One region of the Shewanella sp. ALD9 genome, then DNA from elsewhere that is predicted to be linked to it. Evidence: predicted binding sites of a transcription regulator. Region 1 holds the regulator's gene; each other region holds the start of a gene.
The links. The regulator sigma-54, encoded in region 1, starts transcription at its own class of promoters, with help from an activator protein. The targets are predictions, from matches to a motif close to GTTGGCACGNNNNTNGNNT.

Region 1 (8,239 bases):
TGCGCTCTTTGCTTACCAGTGGTATCCATGTCGCCGTCATTACAGGACGTAAATCCAAGATTGTTGAAAACCGCATGACGGCATTAGGTGTAACACATATTTATCAAGGTATTGATAATAAATTTGAGCCTTTTGAGCAATTATTGTCGCTCTATAATGTGACTGCTGATGAAGTGGCTTACATTGGCGATGACATGGTAGACCTACCAGTAATGAAAGCCGTAGGACTAGCCGTTTGTGTCGGTGATGGTCATCCGTTTGTCAAACAACAGTGCCATATGACAACCACCCTCAATGGTGGCCACGGCGCACTGCGTGAACTCACCGATTTATTACTATTAAGCCAAGATAAATTTGCCAGTGCTCATGGTATGAGTATATGAGTAGAGTCACGCTAGGTATTATTGCTTTTTTTGGGCTTGCTTTTATATTGTACTGGCAAGCACAAGTAAAACGCAGTGAAATGGATGCGGTACAAATACGCGGTATTGAGCGCCCAGATTTTGTTGCAGATAACCTACGCACTACAGAATTCAACCAACTAGGTTTCGTCGAAAGTCGAGTCAGCGCCGAACACATGGAGCATTACGCCTCAAGTGACATCACTCACTTTACCAAACCTATCTACCTCATTTACCCTGAAAACGGTAAAGCACAATGGCAATTAAGTGCAGACCGTGGGCAATTGAATAAAAATACCAGCAAAGTCACATTAGAAAATAATGTTATTATTGATGCCATTGATATAGAAGAACCCCTGCAGTCACTGAGTACCCAAGCTATTACGGTGGATTTAACCACTATGATAGGATCCTCACAAGAGATGGTGTACATCAAAGGTAAAGGGTTTATTATTCAAGGTTTAGGCCTACATGCTGACTTGAATTCGCAAAAATTATCGCTACTAAGCCAGGTAGAAGGAACATATGAGCCACATTAATCGTCTCCACACTCGCGCCAATGTTATGTTATTAAGTAGCATACTTTGTATATTGAGTTTGCCTGCTATAGCGAAACAAGGGGATCTGAAACAAGAATTGAAAATCGCTTCAGTCAGTCAGTCTGCCGACATTAAGAATAATCAAATTGTTTTTAATGGTCCGGTAACGATTGTCCAAGGCACGATTAATATCAATGCAGATCAGTTACGGGCGTTTACCCCTGAAAACACCACCAGCAAGAGATTAATTGCTACTGGCACCCCGGCTACATTTTCACAAGAATTAGATGACGGTAAAATTGGTACCGCAAGTGCTAACGAAATTAGCTATGACCTTGCCACCACTACACTCACATTGACTGGCAACGCCAAATTGGATCAATCAGGTAGCCAGGTTACCGGTAATAAAATCAAGTACAACATCAGTGCTCAAGAGCTGATTGCCGAAAGTACTGGTACAGGGCAAGATCGGGTAATCACCATCATTCAACCAGAGAATTTCCAAGACGAGTCGGCGCCAAAGCAAAAACTCCCTGAAATTCCTGTTAACAAGCAGATCAAACCATGACCCAAATTACCTTAACCGCTGAAAATCTAGCTAAAAGCTATAAAGCTCGTCAAGTTGTTAAAGATGTGAGTTTAACGGTTAAAACAGGCCAAATTGTCGGTCTTTTAGGCCCCAATGGTGCAGGCAAAACCACCACCTTTTATATGGTTGTCGGCTTAGTAAAAAGCGATAAAGGCCGAATATTGATTGACGATGACGACCTTACTGCCGATCCAATGCATTTGCGCGCCCGCAAAGGTATAGGTTACTTACCACAAGAAGCCAGTATTTTCCGCAAGCTCACCGTTTACGACAACATAATGGCCGTACTGCAAACTCGCAAAGAGCTCAGCACAGACCAACGTATTGAACAGCTTGAGCACCTACTCGAAGAGTTCCACATTACTCACATACGCGACAGCCAAGGTATGTCGTTATCGGGTGGTGAACGTCGTCGTGTTGAAATTGCGCGCGCTTTAGCTGCTAATCCAAAATTTATTTTGCTTGATGAGCCCTTTGCTGGTGTTGATCCTATTTCGGTCATCGACATTAAAAAAATCATCCAACAACTTAAAAACCGCGGTTTAGGGGTATTAATTACCGACCATAACGTACGTGAAACGCTAGACGTTTGTGAGCGAGCCTATATCGTTAGCCAGGGTAATTTAATTGCCGAAGGCACACCAGATGAGATATTAAGTAATCAACAAGTTCGAGCTGTGTACTTAGGTGAACAATTCAAGCTATAGTTACTTTACTGGCCTTTTAGTCTAGCTAACTCATTTCATTGAACGATACCTAAACAACGTTAAATGTCATTGATGTTTATGGCAATCTATTACAGTTCGAGATTGTCATTTTTATGGAAAATCATCTAGGGATAAGCGGTAAATGAAAGCGTCACTCCAACTTAAAATGGGTCAACACTTAACCATGACCCCACAATTGCAGCAAGCCATTCGCTTACTGCAATTATCGTCATTGGAGCTACAGCAGGAAATCCAACAAGCATTAGATTCAAATCCATTGCTTGAAATAGAAGATGAGTTTTCTGAAGCAAAAGACTCCTTAAAAGAAAACCGCGACCAAGCGGATACAGACTTTAGTGACAACAGTATTGTTAATGTCGAAAAAGACACTTCCACCGTCGACATAGCAGAATCCATGACCAAAGAAACCATGGATGATTTAGCCATGGATACTACATGGGATGAAGTATACACAGCCTCACCTATGTCAGGTTCAGGCAGTGCAAGCATGCGCGATGACGACATGCCCTTTCAAGGTGAAACCACCGAAGGTCTGTACGAACACTTAGAATGGCAAAAAAATCTCACTCCATTTTCAGACACCGATCTCGCCATTGCCACCGCCATTATTGATGCCATTGATGAACGCGGTTATCTAACCCAAAGTACCGAAGATATTCTCGAAGCCATGGGTGATGAAAATGTGGAACTCGATGAGGTTGAGGCGGTATTAAAACGCGTTCAACACTTTGATCCTGTGGGTGTTGCAGCACGTGATTTAAGCGAATGCCTATTTATTCAATTAGCGCAATACTCTAACGACACACCCCATATCGATAATGCCCGTTTGTTAATTAAAGGCTATTTAGAGTTAATTGCTGGCCGTGATTTCAGATTATTGATGCGTAAAACAAAACTAAAAGAAAATGAGTTACGTGACGCAATCACTCTAATCCAGACACTCAATCCTCGTCCGGGCTTATTAATTACCCCCATGGATGATGAATACGTGATTCCCGATGTCACAGTATTAAAGAAAAATGGCCGTTGGGTAGTAGAGTTAAACCCAGACAACATGCCTAAAATTGGTGTTAATCAGCAATATGCAGCCATGGCTAGAGGCAGTAAAAACCCGTCGGATAGTCAATTTATTCGAGGCCATCTGCAAGAGGCTAAATGGTTTATTAAAAGTATTGAAAGCCGTAATGATACTTTACTTAAAGTGGCAAATTGCATTGTGCAATTTCAGCAAGGCTTTTTTGAATATGGCGAAGAAGCCATGAAGCCTATGGTGCTCAATGATATCGCTGAAGCCGTAGAAATGCATGAATCGACCATTTCACGAGTCACCACACAAAAATATATGCATACCCCTCGTGGCTTATTTGAACTAAAATACTTCTTCTCTAGCCATGTCAGTACTGATGATGGCGGGGAATGCTCATCAACGGCCATTCGTGCTTTTATCAAAAAGCTGGTTGCCGCAGAAAACCAGAAAAAACCACTGAGTGACAGTAAAATGGCTCAGCTTCTGGCAGAACAGGGCATAAACGTTGCTCGTCGTACGATAGCAAAATACCGTGAAGCAATGATGATCCCGCCCTCAAACCAACGTAAGAGTTTATAACCTACTAGGCAATGGAGGATTTTTTATGCAAATAAGTCTGACTGGACGTCATGTCGAAATAACAGAATCTTTACGTGAATACATCCACAGTAAATTTTCAAAGCTTGAACGACACTTCGATCAGATCCATAATGTACACGTTGTGCTCAATGTAGAAAAATTACAACAAAAAGCAGAAGCCAAAATCAACATTAATGGCGCAGAAATTTTTGCAATGTCAGAAAGTACTGATATGTATGCTGCAATAGACGCCCTGATAGACAAACTCGACCGTCAGGTAATTAAACACAAAGAGAAGAATACAAAACACTAACGATGGAACTTTGTACCATTCTGCAGCCGGAATGCACTACCTGTGCCACACCGGGCAGTAAGAAAAAAGTACTGGAACTCATCAGCAATTTAGTCGCTGCCCAGTACCCAACCCTGTCTTCGCAAGAGGTATTTGAAAGCCTGTTAGCGAGAGAGAAAATGGGTAGCACAGGTATAGGAAATGGCATTGCGATACCTCATGGTAGATTAACGACCATCGATCACCCTATCGCGATATTTATTAAATGTGAAGAAGCCATTGCCTTTGATGCAATCGATAAGCAACCCGTGGACCTTTTATTTGCTTTGTTAGTACCTGCAGACCAGTGCCAACAACATTTAGGCACGTTATCGAGCATGGCCCAAAAGTTAAGCGATAAGCAAATATTGAAACAGCTTCGTAAAACTCACGACGCAACAGAACTTTATCAGGTTATTACTGCATGAAACTAGTTATAGTATCGGGACGTTCAGGCTCAGGGAAATCCGTTGCCCTGAGAGTATTAGAAGACCTAGGATATTATTGTGTTGATAATTTGCCTTTACCACTCATTGGCACATTATTAGCCCAGCTTAAAGGCAGTAATGATTTGGTTGCGATTAGCGTTGATGTTCGTAACATTGCAGAACAAGGTAAAGTGCTTCAAGACCAATTGGCACTACTTCAAAATGACACTGAAATTATCAGTTTCTTTTTAAATTCCAATGACAAAGTATTGCTTAAACGTTACAGCGAAACACGTCGATTACACCCGTTATCTAAAAATCATATTTCACTGCAAGAAGCGATAAAACTAGAAGGCCGTTTACTTGAGCCTATCGCAAAAATTGTTGATCACTATATCGACACTTCTGCGCTAAATATCTACGAATTAAGCGACCAAGTTAGGCAAATATTATTAGGCAGTGTTGATAAAGAGTTAGTGATTAACTTTGAATCTTTTGGCTTTAAACACGGCATGCCGACAGAAGCAGATTTTATGTTTGATGTACGCTTTTTACCCAACCCACATTGGGAAATAGAACTGCGTCCATTTACGGGTTTAGACGAGCCCGTACAAGAATTTTTAGGTCGTCAGCCATTAGTTAATAAATTTATTTGGCAAATTGAAAACCTATTTGAAACTTGGATGCCGCATTTAGAACGTAACAATCGCAGTTACCTTACCATCGCGATTGGTTGTACTGGTGGTCAGCACCGTTCGGTATATATTGCAGATCAATTAGCAAAACGATTTCGACAAGGCAGTAAACACACGGTTAATGCTCGCCACAGAGAATTAAATATCAGTGATACTAATAACTAAGTGAGCATAGGATCGCGTCAATGATCAAACTTGAACGCCAAGTGACCATTTCAAATAAATTGGGGTTACACGCCCGTGCCGCCACAAAACTCGCGATGTTAGCGGCGGATTTTGATGCTAACATCACCTTAACTCAAGGCGAAAAAAACGCCAGCGCAGCTAGCGTACTTGGGCTATTAATGCTTGAAAGTGGTATCGGTAAAATGATTACGGTGACAGCTCAAGGCCCAGATGCTGAAGTGGCATTAAACGCAGTGTGTGATCTCATTAATGCTAAATTTGATGAATCTTGTTAATTTTTTAATCGCATTGAATTTATAAATAGCCTGTAATGTGTGAATAGCTGCAAGTTACTCATGCTTTAAGCCACCGTCATCCTTATTTTATGCGGCCTCTAAATGACTAGGCCATACTAACCAAACTGTCACGACATTGATGATCACCAGTAGACATCAGTCCCTCAAAAATATTAGCCCTTAGGTTTATCTCTCGCAGTTGATACCAATCTCATTAGTATCAGTTCATTCTGCGGGAGTTGGCGTTTAACATGATAAAGACATTACCGCTTCTAGCAACGGATCCAGTGCAACTCTGTTTCCGTGACGTGGTTCGTCTATAGTATGTAAAGCAGCATTGGCTGCTGCAGAATTTCACCGCAGAAGTCATTTAAGTATTCTATTTCTGCATTTCATTGTCTTACGTAAAGACAGCTATTTCTGCATTTATACGCCTTGAACTGTACAACCTGAGAAACCCAGAATAATGACATACTGAATAATATAAGTATGACGAATAGGAAGTAGATATATGGGTAAAGAGTACCTAGACAATGAGATAACAGAACAACGTCTCAATCAACTCGTTCAAGCACTAGACAGTGGTCTGTTTGTCCATGCCCGTAACATGCTACATACCATGTCACCTAACGATGTCGCCCTTATTCTCGAATCATCACCGCCCAAAAATCGTCAGGTGTTATGGCAACTCATTGACCAACAATATGCTGGGGAAATTCTTGACGAATTAGGTGAAGAGCTTAAAGATTCACTTATTAGCAGCATGACACCAGAGAAGCTTGCCCAGGCCACAATAGGCATGGATACAGATGACATGGCCTATATTCTTCGCAGTTTACCCGATGATGTTTACAAGAAAGTGCTCAAATCAATGCGAAGCCAAGACCGGGATAGAGTAGAGCAAGCATTGGGTTACCCAGATGATACTGCCGGCAGTATCATGAATACTGATACCGTCACCCTAAGACCCGATGTCAATATCGAAGTGGTATTACGCTATTTACGTCAACGGGGAAATTTACCTGATACGACTGATACTTTATATGTTGTGGATCGCCATGATCATGTTTTAGGCGGAGTAAGATTAGCTGATTTACTCACATGCGATCCAAGCGTAACGGTCCGCAGTATTATGGACACAGAATTAGAAAGTATTCCTGTAGAGATGTCCGATAAAGATGTGGCGCAAAAATTTGAACGGATGGATTGGATATCTGCCCCAGTCGTCGACAGCCAAGCAAAATTGCTTGGTCGAATTACTATCGATGACGTTATTGATGTCATCCGCGAGGATGCCGAACATTCAATGATGGGAATGGCAGGGATGGATGATGATGAAGATACCTTTGGCCCTGTGCTTAAAAGCACTCTGAGACGCTCTCTATGGCTAACCATCAATCTATTTGCAGCATTACTAGCCTCATCTGTCAGTAACATGTTTGAAGGTACCTTAGAGCAATTCGCCACCATCGCAATTTTAATGACCATTGTACCGAGTATGGGAGGCGTTGCGGGTAATCAAACCCTAGCACTCGTCATCCGCGGGATTGCACTTGGGCATATCGGCCAAAGTAACTCACGCTGGTTAATTGGTAAGGAATTAAGCATCGGATTATTGAACGGTTTAATGTGGTCTGTATTGGTCTTTTTTGCGGTATGGCTTTGGAAAGACGACATCGCATTAGGTGGATTAATTGGCAGTGCCATGCTGATTAATATGACGGTAGCAGGCTTTGCTGGCGCCACTATCCCCATAATGTTAAAAAAGCTAAATATCGATCCTGCGTTGGCGGGGGGTATGGTGTTAACGACGGTAACAGATGTCGTTGGCTTATTTGCATTTTTGGGCCTAGCTACATTATTTTTAATGCACTAAACCATTGATTTAAATCGTACATATCATGTCGTCCAACGAAATTGCGCTATCTAGTGCAATTTTACGGACGTCGGCGGCGTCTCTATACACATAAGTCTTTTTCACACATAAGCTCATTTACCAAGCGCTTAGTACTCTGATCACTTTTGCAGCTATGTCTGCAGCCTCACTTTGTTAACGTTTTTCAAACCATCAACTGGCAACAACTCATTCGGTGAAAACCTTGCCTTCATCTTGTCATTAAGGTGACCTTTTTTTGCCATATTTGTCATCCATACTGCGCTACGACAATCACAACCGTAATGTGTTGCCGGCAGCACATGCTCACCACATTAGTGCAATTGCACCAATCTGGTTGGCGACGCAAAAATAACAAAACTACAGGCAACAGGTAATGCACTGATAAATAACAACTAAAAATATTTATCAAAGTTGGCACAAGCTTTCCATATAAGAAATATGTACCTACTAAGTAGTAGTTTATTTTTTAAGCAGTCCATTGTAATTGTAGGAGATAGCGATGAATAAAATAACCGTAACACGTAGCATTATATCGATAAATGTCATGGTCAATAATGTCATTGC
Region 2 (8,239 bases), on a different contig from region 1:
TGACATTTACTTTGCCATATGAGCTGCGTGTGGTTGCTAAATATCAACCGGAAGTACTCTATCCAGCCATGTTTTCAGTGGCTGCCAGTGTGCTCAAAGACTTTGCACTTAACTCACCAAAACTTGCCGGTGATATTGGTTTCACTGGCGTGCTGCATACTCACAGCCGGCGGCGAGATTTACATCCGCATATTCACTTTATTATTCCAGCGGGCAGTTTCAACAAAACCCAACAACACTGGAAAAGAATAAGGGCAAATACCTGTTCAACGCTTTCAATTTAGCTAAAGTGTGGCGCGCACGTTTACTGGAACAGTTGGCAAAACTGAATCTCAAACTGCCAATCTCACTGCCGAAAAAATGGGTGGTTGACTGCCAGCATGTGGGTAAAGGGTTGCCTGCACTGCAATATCTATCACGCTATCTTTATCGTGGTGTACTGCCTGACAAAAACATCAAAAGTGAAGTCGATGGTCTGGTGAGCTTCGAGTATGAAGACAATCAAACCAAATCGAAGAAAATTCGTACTCTACCCGCCACAGAATTTCTCTGGTTGATGCTCCAGCATGTGTTGCCTAAAGGGTTACGACGAGTGAGAGACTATGGATTACTCAGAGGCAATGCCAAAAAACTCAGGCTACAAATACAACTGATGCTGGCGGTTGCTGGGGCTGTATTTCCAATCATTCCCGAGATAAAGCGCAGATTAGCAACGCGCCGTTGCCCCTGTTGTCGGCAACCAATGCGCTTTATGGGCATAGTGAAACGACCGACAAACTTAATACCCTGAACCTAATGTTAAAAATGATAATAAGGATAATGGCTTAACTGAATACCGCGGAGGGTTAATTTAAGATACTGAAATATAGCGAGTTAACTAATTAGCAAAGAGGCTAAGGGAACTGGCTGCCTACTGAAAAGTAGCGAGCTAACAATCACATCAAACAGCGCGTTTTCTCGAGCTGTTAATTACATAATAAAAAGTCACATCTCACGTGTTCGGGCTTGTTCAACACTTAGGATAAGGACGCGGCTTCGCGCGGCCTATCCTTATTAGTTATATTGAAAATCAACTCAACAATCAGAAAACTTATGTAGGCAATGTTTGTATCAATAAATTTATTGGTATTGACACAGGTAATTTGTTTGCTGGGCTTAAGCGAATAGCAAAAGATGACTCAGCTAATGCAAATGAAGATCTAATAAGACATGCTTATAAATTAGGTTATATCTTCGAAAATGAATATAGCTTTCTTATGGAGACTAAGAATAAGCGCAAACTTTCGGAAAAGCAGCTTGCGTGGAAACAAAAAATTAATAACCGTATTACTAATCAAACAGTGGTTAGGGCAAAGCCGTAATGTATGGACATCACATTTGATCCTTCTATCAGTCAATAGAAGATCCTGTCTTATTTGACTGCTTTGCAGACAAATATAAATCAATCAACAAATTCATCTACTTCGTATGTCGGTTAGTTTTTGAATCGCGTACTTTTAATGATACAAACAAATACAGAGGTTCACTTATTGCAATTCTTTTAAATAAAGAGTGATGCCTGATTCTTTGGAATGTAAGGGGCACTTTGGGGCAAATAGATTTAGGAGGTAGAGCTATTTTTAGAGGGAGTTACCTCAGGTGTTTTGTGCGCAGTTAATATGACTCTAGTGAGTTCCCAAGACTTTTGGTTAATTAACTTAAGCTTGCTCTTACATCTGCAATGGTGATGAACAGTTTGTTTTCTGCGTCTTGAAAAGCCTGAAATCCATAGTGTTCGTAGAAGTGTGTTGCGCCATCTTTTGCGTCAACAATGACGACTGGGAATGCTACGCTATCACTTGCCGCTAGCAGTTTTCGTAGTGCATCAATAAGTAACCATTCGCCAAAGCCTTGTCCTTGGTAGCGGTCATCGATGGCTAAGCGGGCTATAAGGCCGCCAGAGGTTGATGATTGATACTTTTTCTGTAGTTTATCCGGCAGAGCCTTTAGGTCAATTGGTGTCATTGTTAAGGTATAAAAGCCAATGATATGCGAGTTATCGTTATCATCTTCTAAAATGAAAGTTCTGCTGTTGTCTTTCGTGGATTGCTGACTCGCCATGACTTTTAGGTAGTGATTAAGAGCGTCAATACCACAGTTGAATCGGTTTCTATCGTGTTTAGCTTTATCTAAAAGTACCGTATTCATTATTGGGTTTTGCTTTCGTAACGTTCCGAAGCCGTTTTGAGTTTTGAGTTTGGTGTTGCTGGACTGTCTAGTGCTTCCATAAGCAACATCGCATCTGTTTGACTTAGTTTTAGTACTTGTTCACGCTCAATGATTTGTTTGGCTTTTTCGATTGCGGCACTGAGTACAAATGAGTTAATGCTCGACATACCAGCGATAGCTGCTGCCTTTGTCAGTAAATCTTGGGTGTCGACATCAACTCTAGCGGTGATGCGAGGTAAAGTAGTCGCCATAATATAATCTCCATATGTGCCAAAATGTCACACAGCTATTATGGTGTTAAAACGTACAATAAGCAATGCCTGTGTCACTTTGGCACACAGGCAAAAACGTTATTAAAACCAATTCCACTTATCTTGTTTATCAATAAACCATACTCAACGCAGTTTACTCTTGTGCAAATACCTTGCGGCCGTTGACCCAGGTGGCGATGACTTTGTTTTGCCAGATCTGTTGTGGTTCGATTGTAAAATAGTCATCTTCGACTAGGATAAAGTCTGCTTTTTTACCGGGTTCTAATGAGCCTAAAAGCTGCTCTTGATGGCCTGCGTAGGCGGCGTCGATGGTGAAGCTTTTGAGTGCTTCGATACGTGATAGTTTTTCAGTAGCGAGCCAGCCGTCGAGTGGTTGGTTAACATGGTCTTGGCGAGTTACGGATGCATGCAATCCAAAAAATGGGTTTGGCGATTCAATAGGGAAGTCTGAACCGTTGGCGATGACGGCATTAGCGTTTAACAGCTTGCGCCATGCATAAGCACCGGCCAAGCGGGCTTTACCTAAACGGTTTTCGGCCATGTTTTTGTCGCTGGTGGCGTGGGTTGCTTGAATCGATGCGATAACCCCAAGTTGGGCAAAACGCGGTATGTCGGCTAAATCGAGAATTTGTGCATGTTCAATGCGATGGCGTAATGCTTTTGAGTCGGTTTCTGCAATGGCGGTTTGGTATTTATCGAGTACCACTTGATTGGCGTTGTCGCCAATGGCGTGGGTATTAACCTGAAAGCCTGCTTTCATCGACTGTAAAATCAGTTTGCCGAGTTGATCGTCTGAATACAGCATTAAGCCTTTATGGCCGGGTTGGTCTGAATATTCTTTGATTAACGCCGCACCACGGCTGCCAAGCGCGCCATCGGCTGATATTTTAACACTGTCGACTTTAAACATGTCATTAGCAGTGGTGATATGGCCTTGTTTTAAAATGCTAGTAAAGCGAGGGTCTTCCACTGACAGCATGCCATTAACCCGCACGCTCATGGCATTGTTCGCTGCTAATTGTTGGTATGCCTTGATGTTGTCGATGTTGATGCCGGCATCGTGCACACTGGTTAGCCCGTATGACGCTAGGCTATCCATCGCTAGGGTTAAGGTTGATTGTAATTGCTGCTGATTGAGATCGGGGACTATGTTAAACACTAAGTTCATCGCATTATCGATTAATACACCAGTAGGATTACCTTGATCGTCTTTGACAATTTCACCGCCTTCTGGTGCCACTGTGGTTGACGAAATTCCCGCGAGTGCTAACGCTTTGCTGTTAACCCAAATGGCATGACCGTCAACTCGGCCAAATGATACCGGATTAGCTTTAAAGGCTTTATCTAGGCTTTCTTTAGTCGGGAATTGTTTGCTGTCCCATAACTCTTGGTTCCAACCTCGGCCCATTAACCATCCATCAGTCGGGTTGTTTTTACTAAATGCTTGCGCGCGTTCAACGGCTTGTTGTTCGCTACTGGTATTGGTCAAGTCTGCGGTTAATAAACTCAAACCATAACCTAGCACATGACCGTGGGCGTCGATTAATCCAGGTAATAAGGTTTTACCTTTGCCATCAACTGAGGTGATATCAATTGCACTAGGTAAGGCTTGATTTAAGGTAAATAGTCGATCAATTTTGTCGTCAGTAAATTGGATAGCATTGAAGGTTTGCAGTTTTCCGTCGACGAGCGTGTAGCCATTAACATGATGCATCAGTGTGGTTTTTGCCATGGTGTTTGCGCTTAAACTAGCCAAACATAATGCCACTGATAGCGCTAAATATTCCTTTCTCATCTGTTTTCCCTTTTTATGACGACGATTAATCAGCATTCATTAAATGTTAATTAATGGTTAATGGCAAGGGGCAGTGCAAGTCGTCTTAAGGGGGGGGAGATTGATGGGGCTATATAGAAGGAAATACTCATTGCTGTGTAAATTTATCGCCCAGCTAATACTGGGCGATAATCGTTAAGGCTAGTTGAACTTAGCTAGGGTGCTGGCTAATTCGTTTACATCCAGTACGTTGTAGTCTGGTTGTGCTGCTAGTGGGAACAACACTTTACCTTGGCGACGAATAAAGGCGGTTTGTAAGCCTGCTTTATCTGCACCGGCAATATCCCAGCCGTGCGCGGCAACCATTAACGCTTCATTTGCATTAACACCTAAATCTTTAATGGCCCATTGGTACGTTTTTAAATGCGGCTTAAATACTCCAACAGACTCTATGCTTAAGTTGGCATCAAAATACTGGCTTAAATTAGCATTTTTAAGCTGTAAGGTTACGCCTTCCAATGATGAATTGGTTAAGGTGACTAGTTTGTAGCCTTGGGCCTTCAATTTAGCTAAACCTTCCGCAACATCTGGGTGAGCGGGTAATGAACGAAGTGGCGTTAAAATGGCGGTTTTAGCTTGTTCTGGTGTAATGGCAATGCCGTTGATTTCGGCGACCATTTGCAGTGACGCAACGCCAATGCTACCAAACGTTTGGTAATCACCTGTAGCTGAAACTACTAAAGAATGATGCAGCATGGTTGAGAACCATAATGGCAGTAAATCTTCACGGCCATTAAGCGCTTTACCCACAGAGGCGCGCATATTTTCAAGATCTAACAAGGTTTCATTCACATCAAAAATAATCACTTTAGGCTTAACTAATGGTGCTTGCACCGCAGTATCTGCTAGATCTTTAGCAAAAGCGCTACTGGTATTAAGCATAAAAAAAGCTGTCGCAAGCGATATTAAAACACGGATTTTCATAAAACCTCTGGCAATGTGATGTTGGTTGAAAAGAACTTATCGAGTATTCATCTCACTATTGTTGTCTGTGATACTGACGATAACAAGTTGAACGATTGTTCATTAATATAGTCAGCCTAAATGAAACTGACCTTAAAATCACGGTTTTATTGCCCAATAGTTTAATAAATCTGAACTCGGGATTTGAGGTGACGTACATAGCAGCGCCACTGGAGATAGACATTATCGCCAGTGGTACTGCTATTAGTAGTGAGTTTTAGTTGACGTTGTGGCTATTTGATTGAGAAAAGTTGAGCCCAATTGTTTAACTGTTTAACTGTTTAACTGTTTAACTGTTTAACTGTTTAACGGTTTAACTGTTTAATTGGGTAGCGCAACTACCTGACCATTTTTTACAACGGTTTTACACAGGTTCACTCCGTAAGCATAAGCTAATTGTGCTGGAGTGGTGATATCCCACAAACAAAAATCAGCTTGTTTACCTACGGTAATACTGCCGACATTATTGTCGATACCAAGTGCTTTTGCAGCATTAATGGTTACACCTTGTAAGGCTTCTTCTGGGGTGAGTTTGAATAAGGTGCAAGCCATATTGAGCATCAATAAAGTGGAGCAAATAGGCGATGACCCCGGATTAAAATCGCTGGCAATAACCATTGGCACCTTATATTGACGCAGTAAGTCGATTGGCGGTAATTGGGTTTCGTGTAAAAAATAAAATGCGCCGGGTAACAAGGTTGCACAGGTACCACTTTCGCTTATGGCTTTAATACCTGCTTCATCTAGAAACTCAATATGATCGACCGATTTAGCCCCAAGCTTGGCTGCTAAGGCGCTGCCGCCCATATTGGTTAATTGCTCAGCATGCAGTTTAATCTGCAGACCTGCCTGTTTAGCCGCAGTTAATACTCGCTCAGTTTGCTCAAGATTAAAGGCGATATTTTCACAAAATACATCGACGGCATCAGCAAGGTTTTCGGCGATTACCGCGGGGAGCATGTCATTAATGACGAGGTCGATATAGACATCTGCATTGTCTTTATATTCTGGCGGAATAGCATGGGCGCCCAAGAAGGTGGTGCTTATATCAATGTGATGATGTTCGCCTAGCTCACGCGCAACGCGCAATAATTTAAGTTCTGTTTCGGTGTTCAAGCCGTAACCAGATTTAATTTCAACCGTGGTGACGCCTTCTCTGGCTAGGGCGTTTAAGCGTTGTCGACCCAGTTCAAATAACTCAGCTTCATCAGCTTCACGACAGGCGTTAACGGTTGAGATAATACCGCCGCCAGCCCGAGCGATATCTTGGTAACTTGCACCTTGTAAGCGTTGTTCAAACTCATTGGCGCGATTACCGGCAAAGACTAAGTGGGTGTGTGCATCGATAAGCCCTGGTGTTATCCAGCCGCCTTTGCCTCTGTAAACTGGGGTTGCCAGTACATCAAATTCAGGTAGTTCACTGCGCGGGCCAACCCAAGCAATTTTGCCATCTTTTATTGCAATAGCCGCTAGAGGTATTACGCCGTAAGCCCCTTGGATATTGGTATCCATGGTGGCCACGTTTACATCAATCCACACTTGATCCCACGACATGAAAATCCCTAAAAATGCATTAATTATTGATTGCTAAACAATACTTGTTTTAGCTTGTATATACAAGGTAGGATGAATGATGTGTTTTTAAACAGCAATGACATTATTGTCTAAAAAACCGAGAGCTGCTGATATGGCCCAAGCAAAGTTTGCCCAGATAAAACAATTCATTTTGAGTCGTATTGAAACGGGCGAATGGCAAGAAAACGACCGAGTGCCGTCTGAAAATCAGTTAACTGAATTGTTCGCCTGTAGCCGTATGACAGCAAGGCGGGCGTTAACTGAGCTGGTGGACTCGGGCGTGTTAGAGCGCACTCAGGGAGTGGGCACGTTTGTTGCGGGATTAAAGTCGCAATCGTCATTACTGGCTATTCGTAATATTGCCGATGAGATAAAAGATCGTGGCCATGGCTACAGTGTTAACCAGCTTGAATTGAGACAAATCGAGGCCAGCACAACAGTGGCTAATGCATTGGGGCTGGAATTGGGCAGCCCTGTATTTTATTCGGTGTTGGTGCATTGCGAGCAAGGCTTGCCATTACAAGTTGAAGAGCGTTATGTAAACCCACAGCTGGTGCCTGATTACCTACAACAAGATTTTAGCTCACATACTCCCCATGAATATTTGTCGGCCGTAGCGCCACTGACAGAGGCCAAGCATACCGTTGAAGCCATTATGGCTAACGAGCTGTTACAACAAAGGTTGTCGATTGCTGCAACGGAACCTTGCTTACAAATTTTACGTCGTACCTGGTCGCGCCAAGGTGTGGTCAGTTTTGCTCGTTTAGTTCATCCGGGTAGCAAATTTAAACTAGGCGGCCATTTAACCTTTGCGCGTTAAAAGGTGGTATCGAAAATGAAAACCGTAAGACATTAAAAATACACAACAAGACCAATAAAAAACCAAACTGAATAAACTCGGTTGAAGAGGAACATATGGATAAACGACACGACCCAAGCCGTCGCATTATTGCGCCACACGGTACCCAATTACAGTGTAAAAGTTGGCTAACCGAAGCCGCGATGCGCATGTTAATGAACAACTTACACCCTGATGTTGCCGAACGCCCAGAAGACTTAGTGGTGTACGGCGGCATTGGCCGCGCCGCGCGCGACTGGCAAAGTTACGACAAAATTATTGAAGTGCTTAAACGCCTTGAAGACGATCAAACCTTATTGGTGCAGTCGGGTAAACCTGTTGGGGTGTTTACCACTCATAGCAATGCGCCACGGGTCATTATTGCTAATTCAAACCTAGTGCCACATTGGGCTAACTGGGAACACTTTAACGAACTGGATAAGAAAGGTTTGGCCATGTATGGCCAAATGACTGCGGGTTCGTGGATTTATATTGGTTCGCAAGGCATTGTGCAAGGTACTTACGAAACGTTTGTCGCCATGGCTAAAC
Region 3 (8,239 bases), on a different contig from region 1:
CTTGAGCAATGGCATACACATTGCCATCGACCCCTTTTAGGAAGGTTTGTAATAAAGTACCGCCACGTAAACTTTTTGCTTCGCCTAAACTGGACACGGTAATGTCAAGATTTTGACCCGGCTTAATAAAGGCAGGCATTTCGGCATGCACCGCAACGACAGCGACGTTCTTTGAATTAGGACGAACAGAGTCTGGTAAATTAATGCCGAAATTTTTGAGCATGGTTCTGAAGGTTTGTTCGGTATAACGGGTTTTCTCCCCAGTACCTGGCAAACCGACCACCAAGCCATAACCGATTAATTGGTTACTTCGCACCCCTTGAATACTGGCGATGTCTTTAATCCGTTCTGCATGTGCAGGTGCGGTTAGCATAAGTATTGATGCGACTATCGATACAGCCGACGTAATCAGTTTAATTTTCATGCATTACTCCTTAAAAAGGCCACCAGTCACTCATAAAGAATGAACTCAGCCAACCGACTTTTTGGGAGTCAGCAAACGTACCGGTACCGCTATACTGAATACGAGCGTTAGCCACTCGTGTCGAATCGATTGTATTGTCTGGATTAATGTCTTCGCTGCGGATCATTCCGGTGACACGAATAAACTCATCACCGTTGTTAATAGAAATCCATTTTTCACCGCGGATCACCAAGTTGCCGTTACTGAGCACTTGGATGATATTGGCCGAAATACTGCCATCTAAACTGTTAGACTGATCGGCGTCAGACTCGCGCTTGGTATTCATGCTGTCGGAGTAACCCAAATCAATTGGGACACCACTGATGGAAATATTTTTACCGCCGGCATAAATGGGCTCTACACTTAAATCTGAGCCTTTTTTGATTTCGTTATTGGCGCTTTTCGACGCTTGAGTGGACTCTTTTAAGGTCACGGTAATAATGTCGCCGACGCGATGCGCACGAATATCGGAATACAAGCTTGATGCTTGGCTATCAAGATAAATAGATCCCGTTGGCGCCACCTGCGTAGGAACGGTATCTGGGTATACCGGCGCATAAAATGGGTCATCAGCAATCGGTTTCTTGGCAGTAGAACTACAGCCAGCCAATAACACTACTGAGGCTAACGCAATGTATTTAATCATGTTAGCTCCTTAGAGATTCTGATTAATATAAGACAACATCTGATCAACTGCCGAGATAACTTTAGAGTTCATCTCGTAAATACGTTGACCTTGAATAAGGTTGACCAACTCTTCTGTTACATTCACGTTAGACGTTTCTAGTGCTCCTTGGCGAATAGAACCTAAGCCGTCTTGCGACGCTGTACCTTGAATCGGTGTGCCACTTGCACCCGTTTCGGTATACAAGTTTTGTCCTAACGGGTCTAAACCTGCCGGATTAATAAAATCGGTCATGGTTAACTGACCAATAACTTGACTGGCTGCGGTACCAGGGGTTTGCACTGACACTTCGCCCGATGCCGATACCGTAATACTGGTGGAATCATCCGGGATGGCAATTGGCGGTTGCACCACATAACCTGAACCTGGGGTTACAATCTGACCGGTATCATCTAAGCTGAACTGGCCATTACGCGTGTAGGCTGCTGTGCCATCTGGCATTTGCACTTCAAAAAAGCCCGAACCTTCAATCATTAAATCTAATGAGTTATCGGTAGTCAGCATGTTGCCTTGGGTAAACATTTTTTGGGTAGCAACAACTTTAGTACCCGCACCAATGTTTAAACCATTGGGTAACTTGCTGTTGTCTGAGCTAATGCCACCGGCTTGATTAACCGTTTGATAAAGTAAGTCTTCAAATACCGCACGACTTTTCTTAAATCCGACAGTACTGGCGTTGGCCACGTTATTTGAAATAACGGCAATGTTAGTTTGCTGGGCATCGACACCGGTTTTACTTATCCATAACGCTGGATGCATAATAATTACTCCTAACTAATTCTCATCAAGGAAGTGGACGCCCGATCAATTTCTTCAGCGTTCTTCATCATTTTGACTTGCATTTCGTATTGACGTTGAATATCAATCATGGCAACCATTTCATGCACTGAGTTCACATTACTGCCTTCAACCGCGCCGCTTTCAACTTGAACGCCGGGGTCGTTTGGTGCATTGCCACCCGCAGTTAAGCGAAACAACCCATCTTCACCGCGCATTAGGTTTTCGTTGCCAGGATTAACTAATTTAATCCTCGCGACCTCTTCTATCACTTCCGCGGTTGCTCCTTGCGGACGTACTGAAATAATACCGTTGGCGGAAATTTCTATTTTCTCAACCGGGATGGGTAACACAATCGGACCCGAAGCTCCCATTACAGGGCGGTTACTGCTATTTAACAACAAACCTGTACTGTCAATTTTTAAACTGCCCGCACGGGTGTATCCTTCAGAACCATCTGCCGCTTGCACTGCAAGCCAGCCATCACCCTTAACCGCAATATCAAGGTCACGACCCGTGGTTTTAATCGGACCACCGTTAAAATTACTGCCTGGGCTTTCCATCATCGAAAATACCCGTGTAGGCAAGCCTTCACCAAATGCCTGCATTGAACGGGCTTGGACCATGTCTGCTTTAAATCCATCAGTATTGGCGTTAGCAAGATTGTTCGCACTCACTGCTAGGGCATTCATCCCCTGCTTTGCGCCACTCATGGCAATATAAAGAAATTTGTCCATTTTTTGCTCCGTCAAACTTTCTGCAAAAACACTATATACACAGAATAAGCAAGCATCATGCCAATGGGGTAGTCGGTATTTTTAGATACAGTAATCAACTGAAATTGAATAAGAAAAATAAATAATGAGTCACGGTGGGTGTCAAAAAACAATCAATCAACACTAGGGAGGTACTAACGAGGAGTCACAAGGAGTAATGAGGAGTGACAAAAAGAAGGATAAAGGCAAGGTGTTGCCGTAAACGGCAACACCTATTATTACATAAGCATAAATTTATACTGTAAGCGTAAAATTAGCGGATCTGTAATATGGTTTGATTTAAAGTATTGTTGACTTCAAGCGTACGCGAGTTAGCCTGGAAGTTACGCTGAGCTGAGATTAAATCAACCAGCTCTGTGGTTAAATCAACGTTTGATTGCTCTAGCGCGGATGAACGAACGCTACCAAATGTACCACTATTGGCCTCACCGGCTAACGCTGGACCTGAATCTAAACTGGCTTTCCAAGAAGTGTTACCTACTTGTGTAAGCCCTTGCTCGTTAGCAAAACGAACTAATGCCACACGCGCTAACGGAACCGTTGAGCCATTACTGTAACTGGCCGTGACTAATCCGTCTGAGCCAATACCAACGTTAGTCAATCGGCCTACAGTAATACCATCTTGAGTCAATTCAGTGACTTCAAACGGTGATGCATACTGAGTTGGATTATTAAAGTTAACTTCAATCGATTGGGTACCATCAGCACCAGGGCCAAGCACATTAGCTCCAGTACTACCTAATGCTTCTGTATTAATCGTGGTTGGATTGCTAGTTGTATAAGCACCAACAGAGTTAAATTTAAGCACCGAACCAGCCCATACCGTTCCATCTTTTGGGTTAGTGGCTTCTGCCCGTCCTGCAAACGAGGTATCACCAATGCCATCGCCATCGGCGTCGACATCATAAACCCCTGCCGTATCAACATTTACAGGTTCACCGTCAACTGCATAAAACGCTACCCAATTACTTTCGTTAGTATAAGACGCGTTCAAAGGTTTAATAAAATAAGAGGTCATAATATGTGACTCACCTAGTGAATCATAAATAGTGACCGAGGTGGAATTATTAAAGGTGTCGGAATCTGCAGGATCAAAATTAGCAGGATCCAATGCTGACTCACCCACATTAAGGTTCATCTGTATGCCAATGCTTGCCGACTTAACTGGGCTACCCGCTGTATCAGGGATTTTAATCGGTTGGGTTGTGGTTAAACTGACCGATGTAGAGTTGCCTTCTTTATCAACAGGAAAACCTTGTAAAAAGTTACCCGCTGAATCGACCATATAATTTTCGGAGTCGACTTTAAACGCACCGGCACGAGTATAAGATTGATCTTGAGTGCCTAGCTCAGATGATGTGACGAAAAAACCGCCACCACTGATCGCCAAATCAAGCGAGTTACTGGTAAATTGTAAACTACCTTGGTGAAACTGTTGCGCAACCTGTGTGGTAGTGACACCGCCACCCACTGCAGTTTTACCGTTCGAGAAAATTGAATTGGCATAAACATCAGCAAATTCAGCACGAGACTCTTTAAAACCAATAGTATTGACGTTAGCGATGTTATTCGCAGTTGTATTTAAGTCTTTTTGCGCGGCAGCGATACCACTCAATGCGATGTTAAATGACATATTACACCTCTCACAATTAATTCATTTATGATGACAACTAACGGTTTGTTGTTAGCCGTACTATGTTTCAGATACTGCGAGTACGTCAGATAACTTAATTCCACCTACTCCACGCAAATTCAAAATTGCTCCTGTCGCTACTGTGCCCAATGACACACTGGTAACATGAGCGTAAGTCGATACGGCTAAATCTTGTGACGTTCCATCGACTTTACCACTGGCCTTAATGGCATAATTACCCGCTTTAGCTGGGTTGCCATTTTTATCTAGACCATCCCAAGTCACATCAACATTGCCGCCTTTACTGCCGTCAACATTAAAGCTCTTAATAAGTTGACCAGCCTCGTCTTCAACCCTTACCGTAATCGTTTCAATTGCTGAAGGTGTACTAATCACCCCTTTTATCTCAGAACTTTCAGTAGAGATAGCGCCGGTATCAGAAGGAATGAGCACTTTACGGCCAACCAAGCCTGAAGCTTGTAACGCCTGGCTAGAACTCATCACAGTATTAAGGTTAAGGATTTCATCATTAAGATTTGAAATACCATCGACTGTAGAAAACGATGCCATTTGGGCAATCATTTGATCGTTATCAACCGGTTTAAACGGATCTTGCATCGACAATTGCTGACTGAGTAAAGCAAAAAAATCTTCTTGCTTTAACATCTGATCTTTTGATTCAGGGATAGCACTTTCTTCAGGCAAACGAATTCCGTCAAGGAAAGGATTACCCGTAGTTGTGCTGGTCGTATTTGTCTGTACAGAACTTTTCGTTGTAGCGCTAGTATTAGATGCACTACTGGATTGTTGCGGTAAAGACTGACTGTAAGAATTAACGAGGCTCATTGTTACCTCCTTGAATAATCATACTATTTACCCATCCTTAATGTCTGTTGCAACATAGACTTTGTTGCATCAGCCACCTGAACGTTCATTTGATAAGAACGCGATGCAGAAATCATATCCGCCATTTCTTCCATCACATTGACATTAGGTTTATAGATAAAACCATCCCCATCCGCCATGGGATGGTCTGGCGAGTATTCTTTTAATAATGGCTTATTACTTTCGACAATGCCTTTAACGGTTACGCCAGGCGAACTGTTTTGCTGGCTATTGGCTTTTAGCATTTCGGCTTCAAAAACAGGATGACGCGCGCGGTAGGTTTTATCGACACTGCTAGACACAGAATCAGCATTGGCAATATTACTGGCGGTGGTATTCAAACGCACTGACTGCGCAGACATACCTGAACCAGAAACATTAAAAATATTAAATAAACTCATAATTAATCACCTCGCAATGCTTTACGCATGCCACTAAATTTTCCCTCAAGAAAGCCTAATGACATTTGATATTCGAGCGCATTTTGCATAAATGCTGCTTGCTCTTTCTGCGTATCGACAGTATTACCATCGCCAGTATCAGCTTGATTTGGCATACGATATTGAACATGCTGTTGACTTAACGCCGTTAAATCAAAATGTTTCTCTGTGGTTTGGCTCATACTCAAGCCTGTCTGATGCGAGCTTGCCGCTTGCATAGCAGAAGCAAAATTGACATCTTGAGCTTTATAATGAGGAGTATTGGCATTGGCGATATTACTTGAAATCACTTCTGCTCTTTGAGCTCGAATGCCCAAAGAGTATTGGTGAACACCTAATGCATTATCGAAATTAATCGCCATAAAATTGCCTCCATCAGCTAACTGGTAGAAATAAAGCAAAGGTTATGCCAACAATTTAATTTATGAGGTAATAAAAGATAAAAACAAACATGCCGACGAATGTCGGCATGATAAATAGATTAAGTTATTATATTATCTAGGTTTTCTTTTGATAATAAATCCCAGGATTACAGCGAACCATATTAAATTCTTCGGTTAATCCCGCAAGAGATTCTGACGCACCCAAAAATAAAATACCTTTAGGATTAAGTGCGGCAGCAAATTGCCGCAAAATTTTAGCCTTTGCCTCAGGAGCAAAGTAAATCAACACATTGCGGCAAAAAATAATATCGTATTTACCTAATAGGCTATAACTTTCAAGTAGATTATGGGCTCTAAAGTTAACTAATCGCTTCACATTATCTTTAACTTTCATGTTACCCGAAGGTAAAGCATCAAAAAACTGACGTTTACGTTCTTCAGACAAACCACGAGCAAGTGCTAAACCATCATATTCAGCATTTTTACAACGATCTAGCATAGAAGGTGATAAATCTGTTGCCTGAATTGTCGCGCCTCCTGGTAAAGCACCAGGTTTACGTTGTTGATATTCCAACACCGTCATGGCCAACGAATAAGGTTCTTGACCTGAAGAGCACGCAGCCGACCAAATTTTTAATGGCCTGCCAAGCTTACTGTATTCAGGCAATAGAGTATTGTGCAGTAATTCAAATGGATAACGGTCTCGAAACCATAACGTTTCATTGGTGGTCATCGCATCTATCACTTCAGCGCGCAGTTGCCGTTCTATCGGTTTCATCGACTTTTTAACTACCTCAGACAAAGAAGGCAAATTATGCTTCCCCATCAAAGGCGCTAAACGACTGCGGACTAAATATTGTTTGTTCTCACCTAACACAATACCGCTATGCTGTTCTAAAAACAGCCTAAATTGATTGTACTCTGCTTCAGCAAGTGATTTATCTGTCACATTATCTTCCTAATAGGTAAGCCTATGAACTCAACCTCCAATATTTTGCAATCTTTTGCAATAATAAAAGGTTTATAAACTTAAATGTTTGTTAACCGCAGCGGCTAACTCATCGGGGTTAAACTTAGCAATAAAGTCGTTAGCCCCTACTTTTTGTACCATCGCTTGGTTAAATACACCACTTAATGATGTGTGCAATACTACTTTAATATTCTTTAATTTTGGATCATTACGAATTTCAGCCGTTAAGGTATAACCATCCATTTCAGGCATTTCAATATCAGAAATGATTAACGGAATTTCAACTGAAACATCATCCATTTCTGCGGCAATACTTTTCAGTTTTTCCAGCGCCTCTCTACCATCTTTAGCGGTATCGATTTGCAGATTTAATGACTCTAACGAACGAATAATTTGTTTGCGTGCTACAGCAGAATCATCAATAACCATAATATGATAATGCTGTTCTCTATCAATAGTTAATGCTTCATTGAGCTCTTTACTGATAGAAGTCTTAACCGGTGAAATTTCATCAAGAATTTTTTCAACATCTAAAATCTCTACCAACTCACCTTCAATCTCTGTCACCGCAGTTAAATAAGAAGAGCGGCCAGAACCTTGCGGTGGAGGCATAATCGCTTCCCAATTCATGTTGATAATACGTTCAACTGAACTGACTAAAAAGCCTTGAATACTACGGTTATATTCAGAAATGATAATAAAGCAATTTTCTGTTGATGTCAGTGGGCGTCCACCCGTTGCGGCACTTAAATCGATAACGGAAATGGTTGCGCCACGAATATGAGCAACACCTTTAACAAAACGGTTTAATTTAGGCAACGTAGTCAGTGGTGGGCATTGCAAAACCTCTTTCACTTTAAACACGTTAATGCCAAACCGTTGACGGCCGCTAAGCCTAAACAATAGTAGCTCGAGTCTGTTTTGCCCGACAAGTTGGGTACGTTTATTTACTGAATCTAAAATGCTCGACATAACAAGGCCTTGTAGTTAACTGTCACCCAAAAGGATAAAAATTGTTCTTTGAAATTATAGTAAACCTTGGTTTAGCATAATACGGTTAGTACATATCTTACTGATGGTCACTCAATTTGAGTGTAAACCATCACCAATGTAACAAATACATCTCAATTTAATGAATCAAAAAGTGGGCATGCAACTTGCTTTAATTTTGTATAAATTAGCTCGCACTGTGAACTGACACTTTTTTGACGAAGGGATAATGTTATT

Region 2: a site for sigma-54 is predicted at 2,465-2,483, ahead of CXF88_RS20495 (DUF1778 domain-containing protein). Genes of this name have one in related genera too.
Region 3: a site for sigma-54 is predicted at 2,709-2,727, ahead of flgF (flagellar basal-body rod protein FlgF). Genes of this name have one in related genera too.

Annotation. Positions count from the first base shown of each region.
Region 1 covers NZ_PJCD01000001.1:533,763-542,001, reverse strand. The annotation lists gene kdsC (3-deoxy-manno-octulosonate-8-phosphatase KdsC) at 1-383, shown strand, start outside; gene lptC (LPS export ABC transporter periplasmic protein LptC) at 380-940, shown strand; gene lptA (lipopolysaccharide transport periplasmic protein LptA) at 927-1,508, shown strand; gene lptB (LPS export ABC transporter ATP-binding protein) at 1,505-2,236, shown strand; gene CXF88_RS02470 (RNA polymerase factor sigma-54) at 2,379-3,863, shown strand; gene hpf (ribosome hibernation promoting factor) at 3,889-4,176, shown strand; gene ptsN (PTS IIA-like nitrogen regulatory protein PtsN) at 4,179-4,622, shown strand; gene rapZ (RNase adapter RapZ) at 4,619-5,482, shown strand; gene CXF88_RS02450 (HPr family phosphocarrier protein) at 5,503-5,778, shown strand; gene mgtE (magnesium transporter) at 6,290-7,654, shown strand; gene CXF88_RS21880 (hypothetical protein) at 8,175-8,239, shown strand, end outside.
Region 2 covers NZ_PJCD01000043.1:179,347-187,585, reverse strand. The annotation lists partial or broken gene CXF88_RS20510 (IS91 family transposase) at 1-790, shown strand, start outside; gene CXF88_RS20500 (GNAT family N-acetyltransferase) at 1,693-2,190, opposite strand; gene CXF88_RS20495 (DUF1778 domain-containing protein) at 2,187-2,459, opposite strand; gene CXF88_RS20490 (amidohydrolase) at 2,614-4,275, opposite strand; gene CXF88_RS20485 (haloacid dehalogenase type II) at 4,456-5,196, opposite strand; gene hutI (imidazolonepropionase) at 5,599-6,831, opposite strand; gene hutC (histidine utilization repressor) at 6,965-7,672, shown strand; gene hutU (urocanate hydratase) at 7,768-8,239, shown strand, end outside.
Region 3 covers NZ_PJCD01000002.1:43,034-51,272, forward strand. The annotation lists gene CXF88_RS03675 (flagellar basal body P-ring protein FlgI) at 1-424, opposite strand, end outside; gene flgH (flagellar basal body L-ring protein FlgH) at 435-1,109, opposite strand; gene flgG (flagellar basal-body rod protein FlgG) at 1,119-1,907, opposite strand; gene flgF (flagellar basal-body rod protein FlgF) at 1,919-2,662, opposite strand; gene flgE (flagellar hook protein FlgE) at 2,955-4,334, opposite strand; gene flgD (flagellar hook assembly protein FlgD) at 4,395-5,180, opposite strand; gene flgC (flagellar basal body rod protein FlgC) at 5,204-5,620, opposite strand; gene flgB (flagellar basal body rod protein FlgB) at 5,623-6,021, opposite strand; gene CXF88_RS03715 (protein-glutamate O-methyltransferase CheR) at 6,158-6,991, opposite strand; gene CXF88_RS03720 (chemotaxis protein CheV) at 7,064-7,984, opposite strand.